Regions from separate parts of the Psychrobacillus sp. NPDC096389 genome, predicted to be linked through region 3. Evidence: riboswitches for the same ligand, from Rfam matches in the RefSeq annotation. Region 3 holds a riboswitch; each other region holds the start of a gene.

Region 1 (5,847 bases), on a different contig from region 3:
GGATATTGCTAAATTCATCAAAAGCAATGTTGCTTTCTTTTCTTTTATTACTTTAAAAATGTCTGTATCTTTCCATTTGCTTCCTTCCATCACGGATTGATATCGCTGTTCGTCTAGCTCTATACATACAGAATCTGGTCTTTCAGCTTCAATTACTTCTTTTACTTGTTCCGCACTTTGCCTAGATACATGTGCCGTTCCGATTAATATTAATTCTTTACCATCTAAGTTTATACGAGTAATATTTTCTTCTCTCACAAGTTTCTTCCTTCGTTGCGCATATTTCTTTTGCATAAATGCATCACAAAAGACTGTCTATTGTTAATAATGAAGCAGATTGGGGTAAATTTCAATTATGTTTTATTAATTTAGTAAAGGTAATATAAAAAGTGACAATTAGGCTTTTTAGGGATAATGCGTCTTAGCGGGCTCAATAAAGTGTCCGCCATGATTTTCGCTGCAGGACCGACGCTTTCCGTGGGTTGAGTGATGAGCTTTCACCCTTGTGAAGGCTCATTTTGCTCCCAGAAGAACAAAGGCTAAGAGCGCCACATCGTGTGGTAACACCTTCATTCTTTTGGTCTTGATAGGAGTTCGCCGTCTACAGTGAAAATCAATAGAAATTGTTTACTTATTGAGTATCTGCTCGCTAAAAACAAAATGTGATGCTAATTTTTTCATGGAGTGTATCCAGTAAATGGCTTAGGGCAACCAATTGATTGTGGAAAGCAACTAAATCTACTCCGAAAGCAACCAAAATAGGCGTGAGAGCAACTAAATTGCATATGAAAGCAACTAATTCTTATAACAACAAGTTTACTTGGAGTGAGACAACGATGGCTGTGACTCATTTTTGTCAACGTTGCGCAATTACCCCATAATGTTGCGCATTTGAGGTAGAATGTTGCGGGAATTCTATACAATGTTGCGAGTAATGGCTAGAATGTTGCGCATTTTTTATTGGGTAAACTTCTCCAGATAATTAGCTCGGATATATTTGCCGCAGTGTGTCGGGCCGCATGAGTCGCAGTCATAAGACACTCGTGTGAAACACGAGTTGGCGCATGCAAGACGTGGCTAGCGAATACCTTGCGGCGCATTATCCCTAAAGGTTGACGCATTTTGTGTTGTTTGAAGAAGCTTTGGCAAACAACTTGCTTAACAAGTGGATATGCTTTTATCTAAAAAAAACATCCATCTACGTTTCAACATAAATGGATGTTTTTTGTTATTTTAACGTGCGTTTTAAAAACTCTCTCGTACGTTCTTGTGTTGGATTGTTGAATATTTGCTCCGGGCTTCCTTCTTCTGCAATAACCCCTTTATCCATAAACACAACCCGATCTGAAACTTCTTTTGCAAATTCCATCTCATGCGTAACGATTAACATCGTAAGTCCTGATTCCGCAAGTTCCTTCATGACTTTTAGAACCTCTCCTACCATCTCAGGATCTAGTGCCGACGTTGGTTCATCAAATAACATCACGTCTGGTTCCATCGAAAGTGCTCGCGCGATTGCCACACGTTGCTTTTGTCCACCAGATAGCTGGCTTGCTTTTGCATTGACGTATTGATCCATCCCAACAACTTTTAAATATTTCATCGCTATCTTTTCTGCTTCTTCTTTGGAACGTTTTAGTACTTTTACTTGCCCGACGACACAATTGCCTAATACATTATGGTTATTAAACAAGTTAAACTGTTGGAAAACCATCCCTAGATTTGTTCTGTAGGCATGGATATCATGTTTGTCATCTAAAATGTTTTCACCGTTGTAAATAATTTGACCACCACTTGGTTTTTCCAAAAGATTTATACAACGAAGAAGAGTGGATTTACCTGATCCGGATGAACCGATTATGCTCACGACTTCTCCTTTATTCACAGAGAAGTCAATGTCTTTTAGTACTTCACGTGCTCCAAAGGATTTGCTTAAATGTTGTATATCAATTACTTTTGCCATTACTGCTCCTCCTCCGTTTTAGCTTTCTTTCGTATTTGTTAAGGTTACTTGTGCTGGTTGACCAATCATACTGTAATTTTCAGGACCGTCTAATTTTCTTTCGAAGTAACGTAGTATTAATGTTACTGAATATGTCATAACAAAGTACAAAATACACGCTACGAAAAACGGTTCAAAGTATTTGAAACTAATTCCTGCAACTGTTTTCGTTTGGAAGTATAGTTCCGTCACCCCTATTACATTTAGTACGGAAGTATCTTTAATGTTAATAATAAATTGGTTACCTGTCGCAGGTAAAATGTTGCGAATTACTTGCGGTAATACAACATGAAGCATTGTTTGTATATGGTTCATACCAATCGCCTGTGCAGATTCGAATTGTCCTTTGTCGATAGAAATAACTCCACCTCGAACAATCTCTGCCATATAAGCCCCTGTATTAATCGAAACGATAAAGATAGCTGCTGCAGTTCGGTCCATATCTACTCCAAATGCCATTGCAGAACCATAGAATATAACCATCGCTTGTACGATCATTGGTGTTCCACGGAAAAACTCTATATAAATCGATAGAATAATATTCACTATTTTCAATAAAACTCTTTTTACTTTTCGCTCAGGCGTAGGTATTGTACGAATAACACCTGCTAACAAACCGATAATTGCACCTACTATAGTACCAATTATGGAGATTAAGAGTGTCATACCTGCCCCACGAAGAAACAGTGGCCAATTATCAATGATCATCGATATAATCCACTCAATACTCATACTTTCACTCCTTTAATTAATCAATTACACCTCGGCGTAATTGCGTCCAGATTTTGTATTGCATTTAGGCCTGCGTGATGCAGGTCAGTTAGCCGTTGTCGCCTGGACGCGACGATCTTAAGCTAACTCCATTCTAGTACCTCTCAAAATCCCTGACATCCTCCCGAGGACTAGGTCAACAGGATGTTGGTTACTCTGACTAATCAGCAATTACTACTTGCTGCTTCAAGTTAAAAACCGACTGCAATAAGTAGCAGCCGGTTCGCTTGCCTCATTATTCAGCAGCTGGTTGATTTTGAATTGCTTTATCCATAATTTCTTGACGCTCTTCTTCTGAAATTTTTGCTAAAATTTCATTTATTTGATCTGTTAGTTCGCTACCTTTTTTAAGACCTACCGCTACCGCAGTTTCTTCTTCATCTGCAACAAATCCTTCGGTAAATTCAACCATTGCAAAGTTTTTATTTGCAGCAGAAGCACTAATTCCTTCCGGACGCTCGGATACATATCCGTCAATCACGCCTGATTCCAAAGCTACACGCATTGCAGAGAAATTATCAGAAGCTGGTTGTTTTTGAACACCTTCGATTTGATCAATTACACCATAGTGAGAAGTATTCAACTGACCAGTGATTTTCGCTCCACTAAAATCTTGAATAGAAGTAGCATTTTCATATGGTCCGCCTTTTTTGACAATCATAACAAAATTTGATGTGTAATAATTGTCAGAGAAATCGATTGATTGTTTGCGTTCTGCCGTTGGTGACATACCAGCAACAATTGCGTCTATTTTATTTGATTGTAATGACGGAACTAATCCATCCCACTCTGTTTTTACAATTACTAGTTCTTTCCCTAATCCTTCTGCAATCTTTTTAGCGATTTCTACATCATATCCACCCGCATATTCTGCGTTTCCAGAAATTTTTACTCCGCCGTTAGAATCATCTAATTGAGTCCAGTTAAATGGTGGGTAACCTGCCTCTAGGCCTACTGTAAATGTATCCTTACTTTCTTCTGAAGACGATCCTGTTTTTTCTGTATTGTCCGTCCCACATGCAGCCAAAAGTAACAATACGGATACGAACATCGTGAACATTAATAATTTGTTTTTCATGTGTATTTCTCCCCTTTTATTCTTAGTCTATGTTTATAAACAATAAAAAAGGACAATCTATCAAAATAGACCTGAGATGAACTCAGGTCGCAATTTGTATAGTTGCCCTAAATCCTCTACTTTACCCAAATGAGATAGCACACCACGATAAACCGGGACGTTTAAAGTGGACAGTCCTGCAATTATTCACTGCAGACCCAGCATGTAATACGGAGAAATATTTACAAACTTCGGCGACATCTCCTTCTCCTTAGTATCATTGCTTCTCAAACTCCACTAAGGACTAATAAATATCGCGCCTCTACCCCACTTATTTAAGTGAGGTTGTATTTAATTATTGTTCATAGTCTACAACAACATATACTATGTGTCAACCGCTCTTCCCTTAATATCTGGCATCCAAAATTTAACTTTAAGAAAGGTGTTTTATAACTCTTCAATAGGAAAGTTTTTACTAAAAAAGACATCTCTTTGAGCACTGCATTTGATAAAACCTTGCTGTTTCTGGTATAATGGAGAACGGATGAATTGGTGAACGAATCTTTATGCAACAAAATGGAAGTTACATTTTAAATTTTTCTATAAAAAAGGGAGTTGATATTATGGGATCTGTCCAAGTCGCAGATCACAAAGTGTCAGAAGAAATGAAAGATGATTATTCACTAGACAGAGTGCCACGAGATCAGAGAAAAATGGGTTGGTTTAGTATTACTAACATCACGTTTGGTATCGCAACGGCAATTTTTTATTTTCAAATGGGAAGCGTTATGGCACTCCAATTTGGAGCCATCAATGCCATCATATCCTCCATATACGCGATAATCGTTGCTGGTATACTCGGAACATTCATTGCTTATCTTTCAGCAAAATCCGGTATGAATGTCAATTTATTATCTAGAGGTGGAGGTTTTGGTTACATAGGTGCATCGTTAACCTCATTCATTTATGCAACAAACTTCATCATGTATTGTGCATTTGAAGGACTAATTTTAGTTTCCGCAATTCACACCTTCTTCCCCGCCCTACCAGAATGGGCACTAATCATTTTCTTCGGATCAATAGTCATTCCATTAAATTGGTTTGGAATCAAACAGCTTGATAAATTACAAAAGTGGTCTCTACCGATTTTCGGTATTTTTTTAGTGGCTGCCATTATTATGTCATTCTACAAACCTTCCATTTATGAAGGAGCTTTTTGGACGTATATGCCAGAAGGTGTTCAAATGGGTGGACAAGCATTACTGCTTTGTATCGGGATGCATCATGGAATAATGGGTCTTACCGCTTTACTTTCTTCGGACTACGCACGTTTTCTTAAGCCAAAAGATATTAAGTTAGGATCTTTTGCTATTGGATTTATCCCTCAAATTTTCTGTTTTGGTGTAATGGGGGGTCTCGGTATATGGTTCGGTGTACGTTTAGGTGAACCAAATCCGGGAGTTTATATTGTTCTACTACTAGGTATTGGCGGCGCCTTATTCACGATGTTAACACAACTACGGATAAACGTTACAAATATATATAGTAGTTCTTTATCACTTTCTAATTTCTTCGAGAATATTTTTAAATTTACACCAGGTAGACGTTTTTGGGTAGTTGTCTCGGGATTAGTTGCAATAGGCTTAATGCTCGGTGGAATTGTAGATCACTTAGATACAGCAATGACATTCCAAGGAGTCTTTTTACTTGCTTGGGCAGCTATATTAGTTACCGATGCAATGATTGTGAAAAAGCTTCTTAAAATTGGACCTCGTTATTATGAAGCTCGACATGAGTTTTTATATAAATGGAATCCTGTTGGAGTCGTTTCTCTAGTTATTTCTAGTGGTTTAGGTACAATAGCCGCATTAGGATATATGGGTTCATTTTTGCAAAGTACCGCGGCATTTTTTGCAGCTATTTTAGCAGCTATACTCACGGTTATTTTAGCAATTTCTACTAAAGGAAAGTATTATAGCAAAGGTACACCTACCGACATTCCTAAGGAAGATTATAT
Region 2 (5,847 bases), on a different contig from region 3:
GGTGCATTAATGTACCACCAAAACGGCGGAAATCTAATAATCCTTCTGGTGTACGGTTGAACATAACACCCATACGGTCAAATAAGCTAATAATTCCAGGCGCAGCATCAGTCATCGCTTTTACTGGTCCTTGGTTTGCTAAGAAGTCTCCACCATAAACAGTATCATCTAAGTGCACTGCCGGTGAGTCGCCTTCCCCTTTTGTATTTACAGCCCCGTTAATACCGCCTTGAGCACAAACAGAGTGTGAGCGTTTTACAGGGACTAATGAAAATAGATCTACGTGCGTGCCATCTTCGGCTGCTTTCATTGTTGCCATCAATCCAGCTAATCCACCGCCGACAACAATAAGTTTACTTTTTGCCATGCTATTCTCACTCCTCGATTTTATGGTAGTTGAATGTGTAGGAAGTTCTTATACGAATGCTAATAGAGCTTGTACACCAACTACAGATAACGCTAAGAAGATTACTAATGTTACATATGTAGCAACTCGTTGTGATTGTGGAGATTGTGTAATTCCCCAGCTAACTAAGAATGACCAAATACCATTAGCTAAGTGGAATGTTGCTGAAATAACTCCAACGATGTAAAAACCTAACATCCAAGGATTTGATAAAATCTCCGCCATCATGTTAAAATTAACTTCTTTCGCACCGATTGCAGCTTGAAATCTTGTCTCAAATACATGCCATGCGATGAAAACAACAAGGAAAATCCCAGTAAATCTTTGTAAAATAAATAGATAGTTACGTAGCGTACCAAAGTTTTTCGGATTATTCTTTGCGGTAAATGCAATATAGATTCCGTAAAAAGCATGGAACATTAAAGGTAAATAAATGATGAAAATCTCCAATAAAACAACAAATGGAAGACTTCCCATAAAACCAGATGCTTTATTAAAAGCTTCTTCCCCTCTAGTAGCAAAATGATTTACTACTAAATGCTGCGCCACAAATAATCCAACTGGAATTATTCCTAACAAAGAATGTAAGCGGCGCCAATAAAATTCTCGATCTTTCGACAAAACAGTTACCCCCCTCAAATTTACATTTGTTAGGTATAAAAATTATTTTAAAAGAATAGTTTTCATACCTTGTTCACATCATCATGTTACGAATTTATGACATATCCATTGTACTCTCATCATTTTAGAGCGTCAAGGCATCTTTAGACTTTTCAATAATCATATAGATGCATATTTAAATAATGATTCGATTATTTTTTCACAAACTATTCCATTACCAACAAGAAATTATTTATGATAAAATAGACAAAGACAAATGATATTTACTTTTTGAAAGAAGGGTTGCTACTTGAATGATAAGGAACATTCACATGTAACTTCCTTTGGATATGAATTACTAAGAGACCACGTGCTTGCTTCTATTCTCGGAAAACATGAAAAAGATATTTTATATTGGGCTGGAAAAGACCTCGCTCGCAAGTTTCCACTTTATTCAATGGATGAAGCCATTACTTTCTTCCAAGAAGCGGGTTGGGGAACACTTGAATTAAATAAAACAACGAAAGATTCGGCGTTTTACACTTTACATACGCACAATTTACCGAAAAGCGGAAAATTGAGAAGCCACCGATTAGAAGCAGGCTTTTTAGCGGAGCAACAACAGAAAATCGGCGGTTATTTAACAGAATGTTATGATGAAGAGCCAGATAAAAATGGATTTGTTTCACTACAGGTAAAATGGGATGTAAGAATTACCAACTAAGCATTGACTGGCTATTATAGCCAGTCAATGCTTTTTCTTATTTTTTATCATGTAGAAAAGGAGCCACTCCATCGCTGACGCTCCTGCAGAGAGTCTCGTGCCATTGTATAAAATTCCAATGAATGGCTAAGAGCAATCAAACAACTATTGAAAGCAACTAATTCTAGTCTGAAAGCAATCAACTAAGCGCGAGAGCAACTAAATTGACGAGGAAAGCAACCAAATTTTATAACAGCAAGTTTACTTGGAGTGAGACAGACGATACTATGACCCTTTTTTGTAAAGGTTGCGCGTTTGAAGTGGAATGTTGCGCATATGCACTTCATTGTTGCGAGTAACGACTGGAACGTTGCGCATTTATAATTCGTCAGCATTGTTCAGCCGTTATTTTGCCGGGCAACGCAAACAAGGGACGTAGTTGTGTCACGTCCCTTCTATATAGTTAGCTCTTCATTATTGCTTGATAGCCAAGTCAAACTCATCGTGCAGTGCATTGGCAGCTGGAATCATATCCGCTTGCGGGATAACAACCGAAACTTTTATTTCAGATGTACTTACCATTTTTACCGGAATATTCTCTTGGCGTAGACGATCGAACATTTGCGCTGCAACTCCTGGATTGGAAACCATACCAGAACCAACGATAGAAACTTTCGCTAAGCCTACCTCAAAGTCTGCAAATGTAAAACCGAGTACTTTTTTATGGGTCTCTAATACCGTAATAGCTTCTGCTAACGATTCTTTTTTAATAGAGAACGACACGGCAGGTCTTACGCCATCTACAATCGATTGTACAATAATATCAACATTAATATGATTTTCTGCTAAAGTCGTAAAAATAGACGCTAATGATCCATTAAACGGCACATCATACTCAATCGTTAGACGCACAATATCTGATTCAAACGCTACCCCACGCACTACTAAATTATTTTCCACATCTACTTCCTCCTTTAAAATAGTTCCCTCTTCTTCTCCATAGCTTGATCTAACTCTAAGTGGGATTCGATAATTCTTGGCAAATTCTACCGCTCTCGGGTGAAGAACTCCAGCACCTAGATTGGCGAGCTCAAGCATTTCGTCATATTCCAGTTGCTCTAGTTTTCGGGCATTCTTAATATATCTTGGATCAGATGTAAATACTCCCTCGACATCCGTATAAATATCACAAATTTCTGCTTCAATTGCTACTGCAATTGCGACTGCGGTGGTATCTGATCCACCTCTTCCGAGGGTTGTAATTTCATTGTCCTCTGAAACTCCTTGAAAGCCTGCAACAATAACAATTTTATTTTCATTTAATAAATTATTTATTTTAGAACCATCCATTTTCTCTACTCTTGCGTTTTTATGTACATTATTCGTCACTAAACCTGCTTGCCAACCGGTAAGAGAAACGGCTTCTAATCCTAATACATTAAGCTGAATCGCAAGTAATGACATAGTCACTTGTTCTCCAGTAGATAACAGCATGTCCATTTCTCGTTTGGAGGGAATGTCTGTTATTTCATTTGCTAAATTGACTAACTCATCTGTGGACTTACCCATTGCTGACACAACAACAACGATATCATGTCCTTTTTCTCTCTCTCTCCTAATTCTGTTTGCTACATTAGCAATTTTTTCTGTAGTCGCTACAGAAGTACCACCGAACTTCATCACAATTTTACTCATGCATATTCTCTCCCTTATTTATCTGTCAGGATAAAAAAATGCTTTTCACATATTGTGAAAAGCATTGTCTCATACACGGTCAAATAATGTCCATGTGAGATAGCCCTCCAGAATACTGAATTCTGACAATTCTACATTTATTCAATGCAGAACCAACCTAGAATAGGAAAAGCTATTCTACGTTTCGGCAAATGACCCTTTCGTTTAGCGATCAACAGATCCTTTCATCTTCCCGCTAAGTACTCTTGTCAGTTTGCACCTCTATCTTCACTTAATTATAGTGAATATTAAATTGTATCAACCATACCACAAGAATATTCAGAAGACAATCACTTTTTCTGAAAATGTTCTACCATCATGTCGGCTAGTTTACTAGAAAGCCCAGCTTCCATAAATTCTTCCTTAGTCGAGGTTTGCATTTTCTTAATCGATCCAAAATGTTTTAATAATAACTTTTTCCGTTTTGGACCAATTCCTTCAATTCCATCTAAAGAAGAAGCAATCGTATGTTTCCCTCTTTGTTGTCGATGGAATGTAATGGCAAATCGGTGCACTTCATCTTGAATACGTTGCAATAAGTAAAACGCTTCACTCGTCCGCTTCATTGGGATAATTTCGATTGGATTACCATATAAAAGTTGAGAAGTTTGATGCTTCCCATCTTTTGCAAGACCAGCAATCGGTATTTCCAATCCTAATTCATCTTCCAAAATTTCACGAGCCGCTTCTATTTGACCTTTTCCTCCATCAATAATGATTAAATCGGGTAAAGGTAAATTTTCTTTTAATACACGTGTGTATCTTCTGCGAATTACTTCTCGCATTGCTCCATAATCATCATGTTTTGCAGCGGTTTTTGTTTTATATTTTCGGTAATCCTTTTTATATGCTTTTCCATCCACAAATACCACCATTGCTGATACAGCATCGGTACCATGTATATGAGAATTGTCAAAAGCCTCCATTCGATTAGGCGTTGCAATCCCCATTAAATTACCTAGTTCCTCTACTGCACCTATCGTCCGCTCTTCTTGTCGTTCGATCAAATGAAACTTCTCACTTAAAGCAAGTACAGCATTTTTCTCTGCAAGCTTTACTAAGTTTTTTTTCAATCCTTTTTGCGGAATGATTACTTTCATATCTAATAATTTCGAAGCTAAATGTACGTCAGTATTATTAGGGACATATACCTCTTTAGGTTTAATATGTTCTGGTTTAGCGTAAAACTGACCTAAAAATGTTAAAAACTCTTCTTCTGGGTCACGATATAAAGGAAAAAGGGAAACATCTCTTTCAATCAGCTTTCCTTGCCGGATAAAAAATACTTGGACACACATCCAGCCTTTATCAACGGAATAACCAAATATATCCCGACTCGTAAAATCGTTTATCGTAATCTTTTGTTTTTCCATGACCATCTCAATATTGGAAATTTGGTCTCTATATTCTTTTGCACGTTCAAATTCTAAGTTTTCTGCAGCATCATTCATCTTTTCAGTTAATTCTTTTTTTACATGCGTATAGCCACCATTTAAAAAGCTTGTAATTTCATCCGTCATCTTTTTATAAGTGGAATCCTCTATTTCCTTTACACATGGAGCTAGACATTGCCCTAAATGATAGTATAAACAGACGCGGTCGGGTAATTTCGCACACTTTCTCAATGGGTATATTCGATCTAATAGTTTTTTGGTTTCATTCGCTGCATGTGCATTTGGATAAGGACCAAAATATTTTCCTTTGTCTTTTTTCACTTGTCTTGTAATAATTAACTTCGGATTCTTTTCCGCTGTAATTTTAATGTATGGGTACGTTTTATCGTCCTTAAGCATAATATTGTACTTGGGATCATGCTTTTTAATGAGATGGAGCTCAAGAATAAGCGCTTCTAACTCAGACGATGTGACGATATATTCAAAATCAACTATTTCTTGTACTAATCTTTGTGTTTTTCCATCATGTGATCCGGTAAAATAGGAACGCACACGATTTTTTAATATTTTCGCTTTGCCGACATAAATGATGGTCCCTTGGCGATCTTTCATCAAATAACATCCAGGATCATCTGGTAATATGGCACATTTTTGTTGTATTAAATCGTTCATTTTATCACCCGTTTAAAAAAACCGGGCACCTTATCGGACCCGGCTTTAGATTATGCGTTTTTTTCTACAAATTGAACTAGCGCTTCTTTTGGTTGGAAACCAACAGCTTTGTCTACTGGTTGACCATCCTTGAACAATACTAGTGTTGGAATTGACATAATACCAAATTGACTAGCAGTTGCTTGGTTTTCATCTACATCTACTTTAACTATTTTTACTTTATCGCTCATTTCAGCGTCCATTTCTTCAAGTACAGGAGCAATCATTTTACAAGGTCCACACCATGTTGCCCAAAAATCTACTAATACTAAACCTTTCTCAATCTCTTGTGAGAAAGT
Region 3 (5,847 bases):
TTGCAAAAGCAAGCAAAAGAAGTAGTTGTCCTCTTTAATAATAATTCCGGAGGACATGCTGTGAAGAATGCGAAAGCTTTTCAACAAATGCTTGGTATTGAATTTGAAGGACTTGCTCCGAAACAATTAGACTTATTTGAAGGTGGGATATAATGGAGTGGGTATTATTAGTAGTCGCGGGGCTATTTTCTGGTATAGTTGGGGCCTTAGTAGGTTTAGGAGGGGGCGTAATTTTAGTTCCAGCAGTGTTGTTTTTTGGGACAACATTAGCATTAATTCCTGATATTACGCCACAGAGTGTGGTTGGGCTTTCGGTTGTTATGATGATTTTCACGGGTCTTTCTTCTACGCTTTCGTATATGAAAACGAAGACGGTGGATTTTAGAAGTGGATTTATCTTTTTTATCGGAAGTATACCGGGGACCATACTCGGTGCGTGGGTGAATAAGGGACTAGATTTACCATCATTTAATTTATATTTTGGCATTTTACTTATTGTTTTATCTACCCTTCTATTAGTTCGAGATCGGTTAAAACCAGTGAAATGGTTTGTTGAAAACGGGAAAAAACGAACATTTATAGATGGAAAAGATACTTATGTGTATGGTTACCCAATTTGGTTTGCATTACTGTTAACATTTGGAGTTGGGTTTGCTTCTGGTCTATTTGGTATCGGAGGGGGATCGATTATTGTACCTGCTATGATACTACTGTTTCTATTTCCTCCTCATGTTGCAGTTGCAACGTCTATGTTTATGGTTTTCTTGTCTGCATTGGTGAATTCTGCCACGCATATATCTTTAGGAAATGTACCATGGTTATATACAATTCCGGTCATTCCTGCTGCTTATATCGGAGCAAAAATAGGAGCAAAATTGAATAAAAAATTAAACTCCGATACATTAGTATTGGCACTAAGAATTGTGCTGCTTTTATTAGGGGTACGCTCGATTATTGCAGGGTTATTATAAAAAAGGGGCTTAGAAAATGAGAGAGACGATTCATATTTATCATACGAATGATATACATAGTCATTTAGAAAATTGGCCGACTATTCATCAGTTTCTCTTAGAGCGCCATAATAGTCATGGACCGAGCGATTCTTATTTAACTTTGGATATTGGAGATCATATAGACAGATCTAATGTATTCACTGAAGGGACGCTTGGAAAAGGCAATGTTCAATTGCTAAATGATGCGAGATATGATTATGTCACGATTGGTAACAACGAAGGGATTACACTCAGTCATGACGATTTAGATACGTTATATTCCTCTGCTAACTTTGAAGTGATTGTCTCTAATTTTACAGATTTAAATGGGAATATACCTTCTTGGGTGCTGCCTTATAAAATTCATGTTACTCCTACCGGAATACGGATTGGTATTGTAGCTGCGACCGCAGATTTTGGATTGTACTATGAGCAATTAGGTTGGCGAATTCAACAGCCAATCGACCGATTAAAAGAAGTTTGCAAAGAGATAGAAAAAGAAGTAGATGTGCTTATTTGTTTATCTCATTTAGGGATATCACAAGATGAAATCATGACCGAGAAGATTCCGGAAATCGATCTAATTTTAGGTTCACATACGCATCATTACTTTGAAGAGGGTAAAATGGTTGGAAACACATTACAAGCTGCTGCAGGTAAGTATGGTGCTTATGTGGGGCAAGTGACAATGGATTATGATCATGACTCCAAAAGAATTGTATCCAAAAAAGCGAGGTTACACGCCATACATACACTGTCAAAACCGGAAGATGCCGAGTTGCAACTGGAAAAATGGGAAGTACTTGGAAACGAGGAACTTTCTGAAACTGTTCTCCATAATGATGGCATCTTACATAAAGAGTGGTTCGGTCATTCGGATATGTCTCATTTTTTCGGTAAAGCTTTGCTTACATTTACGAAAGCGGATTGTGCGATGTTTCCTGCGGGTATATTTTTGACGGATTTACCAAAAGGGCCAATTACAGCAAGTGACTTGCACCGTTGTTTACCGCATCCCATCAATCCATGTGTTATTACGTTGACAGGGGCGGAATTATTGGAAATTGTGGAGTTGTCTAAAAATGAGAAATGGCCACATTTAGAAGTCAAGGGACTCGGGTTTAGGGGCAAATACTTGGGAGCCATGCTTTTTGAACAACTCGTAGAAGATGAACAAGGGGACATATATATTGGAGGAGAAGTGCTCATGCTCGAAAAAGAGTATACACTTGTTACGCTAGATATGTTTACATTTGGTTACTTTTTCCCTTCCTTCAAGTTTGCTACGAAAGAATATTTTATGCCGGAGTTAATACGGGATGTTGTGAAATGGTACGGCAATCGGTTATTAAATCAGGCATAACACTCCCTCTTATTACATAGTAGTAATAAGGGGGATTTTTTGCTATTCTATCGAAAAAAAAAGCGTTTAACTATTTTTACTGCTCAGCGAAAACTAGCTATATTATTGGCACTTTTCATCTTATCCGTCGCTGGCGTATTTTATGTTGTTAACTATCGTTTGACTCCGACATATCTGGAATATGCGGAAGTGCAAACGAATAAAATTGCATCGATGGTTATTAGTAAAGCGATCAATTCAAGAACTGCCAACGTTTTAGATGTAAACGATATTATCGAGGAAGTGCCATCTACAAATGGCAGTACAAATATGGTAACGACGAAATTTAATACTGAAATCATTAATCGTGTTTTATCGGATACGAATAGTCTGGTGCAATCGCATCTAGAACAAGCAGAAAAAGGGAATTTATCAAGTTTGCCTTATCTGGATGATATTGAATATGATAAGCAAACGATGGAAGATCAAGGAGGAGTCGTGTTTTTTGTGCCGATGGGGCAGGCAACGAATATTCCGCTTATCGGTAACTTAGGTCCTAAAATCCCGATTCGATTTCATGTAATTGGTAACGTACAGTCAACCGTAGTGCCGACCATAACAGAATTTGGAATTAATAATGCATACGTTGAAGTAAGTATTCATATTAAAGTAAATGTCCAAGTCATTGTTCCGCTTGCAAGTAAGATGAGCGTTGTCGAACAAAACATTCCGGTTGCAATGGGATTAGTGCAAGGGCAAGTTCCTCACATTTATACAGGTGGAGATGGTTCTTCTGCGCCATCCGTAGAGGTGCCTATCCCGTTACCTGAAGATTAAAACTTCCGGGAATAGCAGAAATTACTGTTACAATAAAGAAAATGAATAATAGGTAGAGGCTGCAAAGCTTAATAGTACTATACGAAGAAGATGACACATATGATCGTATACGAAAGGAAGGTTTGCCGAAGCTAAATATTGTATGTCAAACGATATTTAGTTGGGGTTATTTTGAAAAAGAATAACACTGTTATTTATAGAGAATATAAATGTTGAGCTACGAAAGATAAATACTCATTTTAATGCTTAATTTCTATAGTGGAAGCCAACCTATGTGGATGACTAGGTTGGCTTTTTTATTTTTTGAGGAGGAACAGGTTTTGGAAAATACGATTTATTCATTATTACCACCGTTATTAGCGATCATCATGGTGCTTGTGACGAAGAGGGTGTTATTATCTCTTGGTGTAGGAATTGTCTCTGCAGCATTACTTGTAGAGAATTTTGCACCGGTCAGTTCGGGTTTACTATTATGGGAATCATTTAAAACTTCTTTTTGGGATGAAGGGATAAATGCTTACAATATTTATATTTTGTCCTTTATATTATTGCTGGGTGTTGTTACAGCGTTTGTTAGTTTATCTGGGGGAAGCACGGCATTTGCAGTATGGGCGATTAAAAAGATTAAAACTCGACGAGGATCGAAATTATTAACAGCATTTTTAGGAATACTTATATTTGTAGATGACTATTTTAATGCATTAGCAGTAGGTCAAATTGCAAGACCAATTACTGATTCGCATCGTGTGTCACGTGCAAAGTTAGCATATTTTATCGATTCTACTTCTGCTCCAGTATGTGTAGTGTCACCAGTTTCCAGTTGGGGAGCTTTTTTAATCAGTCAGCTGGGTGTTATTTTTGCAACACATGCAGTAACTGCTTATACCCCACTGGAAGCATTTATACTAATGGCTCCAATGAATTTTTATGTGATTGCGACGTTAGCTATTGTGTTTTTCATAGCTTGGACAGACTTTGACTTATTAGCAATGAAAAAACAGGAGAAAAGAGCGATTGAAACAGGTGAACTTTATGATTCAAGTAAACCAAATCCAGGAGATCTACAAGGAAATTTTCCAGAAAATAATTATGGAAAAGTAGTAGATTTAGTGTTGCCGATTGTTTCATTAATCGTCGTGACACTATTTGCAATGTTTTGGACAGGTTATAAACTTTCAGGTTATAATTTGAATTTATTTGTTATCTTTGAAAACACAGATGTTCCACTCTCTTTATTTGTTGGTGGTTTGACAGCGACGATTTTAGCTATTGCACTGTATGTACGACAATTTAATACGAATCCGGAAGCAAATATAAGATTCGTGTGGAAAGCACTCGTAACGGGTGTTCGTTCGATGCTCCCTGCTATACTAATTTTAATTTTTGCATGGTCTTTATCTTTCTTGATCAATGCATTAGAAACAGGTGCATTTTTAGCTAATTTAGTGACAGATCATAATATTCCTGTAGGAGTTATCCCTGCTTTGTTATTTGTATTAACAGCATTTATGGCATTTGCAACTGGATCGTCATGGGGGTCATTCGGTATTTTATTGCCAATTGGCGCAAGTATTATCATGGCGATAGAACCGGAATTACTATTACCAATACTGGCAGCTGTTTTAGCAGGAGCAGTTTTTGGGGATCATTGTTCACCAATTTCGGATACAACAATCATGTCAGCAACTGGTGCAGGAGTAAATGTTATTGATCATGTTATGACGCAATTACCTTATGCCATTATTAGTGCCATTATTGCGACAATCGGTTATTTAGTTTTAGGATTGACTGGTTCAGTAGTCTTAGGAATGCTTACGGTGGTGGCTATTATTATAAGTTTATTCATCGTTTGGAACGTCAAAAGTAAAAGCAAAATAGAAGCAAATAATTAATTATCGCACCCCATTTTTTAGTCCTAGAATGTGAGTTCAGAAGGTTGTTTGAATTCTAATAATATGGTACATTGACAACAGTGTGGTTAGTTTATAAAGAATGGGGTCGCTATAAATGACATCTTGTAAGCCTACGAAATCAGAGCATCAACGTAAACCAGATTGGTTAAAAATTAAACTAAATACGAATGAAGACTATAAAGGTCTAAAAAAATTAATGCGTGAAAATAATTTACATACGGTTTGTGAAGAAGCAAAATGCCCAAATATTCATGAATGCTGGGGTTCACGAAGAACTGCTACTTTTATGATTTTAGGAGCAGTTTGTACACGTGCATGTCGTTTCTGCGCGGTAAAAACAGGCCTACCAAATGAATTAGATTTAGCAGAACCAGAACGGGTTGCAGATTCAGTTGTCATTATGAATCTAAAACATGTCGTTGTAACAGCTGTTGCTCGTGATGATTTAAAAGATGGTGGTTCGGAAGTGTTTGCTGAAACGATTCGTGCAATTCGTCGTAAAAATCCATTTACGACAATTGAAGTATTACCTTCTGATATGGGAGGGGTTGAACAAAATATCCAAAACATTATGGATGCAAAACCCGATATTTTAAACCATAACATTGAAACGGTTCGTCGATTAACGCCAAGAGTTCGTGCAAGAGCCAAATATGATCGTTCACTTGAACTATTACGTCGTGCAAAAGAAATGCAACCGAGCATTCCAACGAAATCATCGTTAATGTTAGGCTTAGGAGAAACGCATGAAGAAATACTAGAA

What was found. A riboswitch is a leader RNA that binds a small molecule or an ion and turns the genes downstream of it on or off. The one in region 3 is predicted to bind lysine.
Region 1: another riboswitch for lysine. It lies ahead of ACIQ38_RS16495 (transporter substrate-binding domain-containing protein); the one in region 3 lies ahead of ACIQ38_RS09545 (Na+/H+ antiporter NhaC family protein).
Region 2: another riboswitch for lysine. It lies ahead of ACIQ38_RS07185 (aspartate kinase); the one in region 3 lies ahead of ACIQ38_RS09545 (Na+/H+ antiporter NhaC family protein).

Annotation. Positions count from the first base shown of each region.
Region 1 is NZ_JBIWFB010000007.1:65,403-71,249, reverse strand. It holds gene ACIQ38_RS16510 (TraB/GumN family protein) at 1-258, opposite strand, end outside; gene ACIQ38_RS16505 (amino acid ABC transporter ATP-binding protein) at 1,229-1,963, opposite strand; gene ACIQ38_RS16500 (amino acid ABC transporter permease) at 1,982-2,734, opposite strand; gene ACIQ38_RS16495 (transporter substrate-binding domain-containing protein) at 3,009-3,851, opposite strand; lysine riboswitch at 3,979-4,163, opposite strand; gene ACIQ38_RS16490 (purine-cytosine permease family protein) at 4,454-5,847, shown strand, end outside.
Region 2 is NZ_JBIWFB010000002.1:193,747-199,593, reverse strand. It holds gene sdhA (succinate dehydrogenase flavoprotein subunit) at 1-367, opposite strand, end outside; gene ACIQ38_RS07195 (succinate dehydrogenase cytochrome b558 subunit) at 416-1,027, opposite strand; gene ACIQ38_RS07190 (YslB family protein) at 1,317-1,730, shown strand; gene ACIQ38_RS07185 (aspartate kinase) at 2,184-3,404, opposite strand; lysine riboswitch at 3,497-3,676, opposite strand; gene uvrC (excinuclease ABC subunit UvrC) at 3,734-5,509, opposite strand; gene trxA (thioredoxin) at 5,560-5,847, opposite strand, start outside.
Region 3 is NZ_JBIWFB010000003.1:32,632-38,478, reverse strand. It holds gene ACIQ38_RS09565 (DUF72 domain-containing protein) at 1-153, shown strand, start outside; gene ACIQ38_RS09560 (sulfite exporter TauE/SafE family protein) at 153-971, shown strand; gene ACIQ38_RS09555 (bifunctional metallophosphatase/5'-nucleotidase) at 988-2,355, shown strand; gene yunB (sporulation protein YunB) at 2,395-3,171, shown strand; lysine riboswitch at 3,217-3,399, shown strand; gene ACIQ38_RS09545 (Na+/H+ antiporter NhaC family protein) at 3,492-5,063, shown strand; gene lipA (lipoyl synthase) at 5,179-5,847, shown strand, end outside.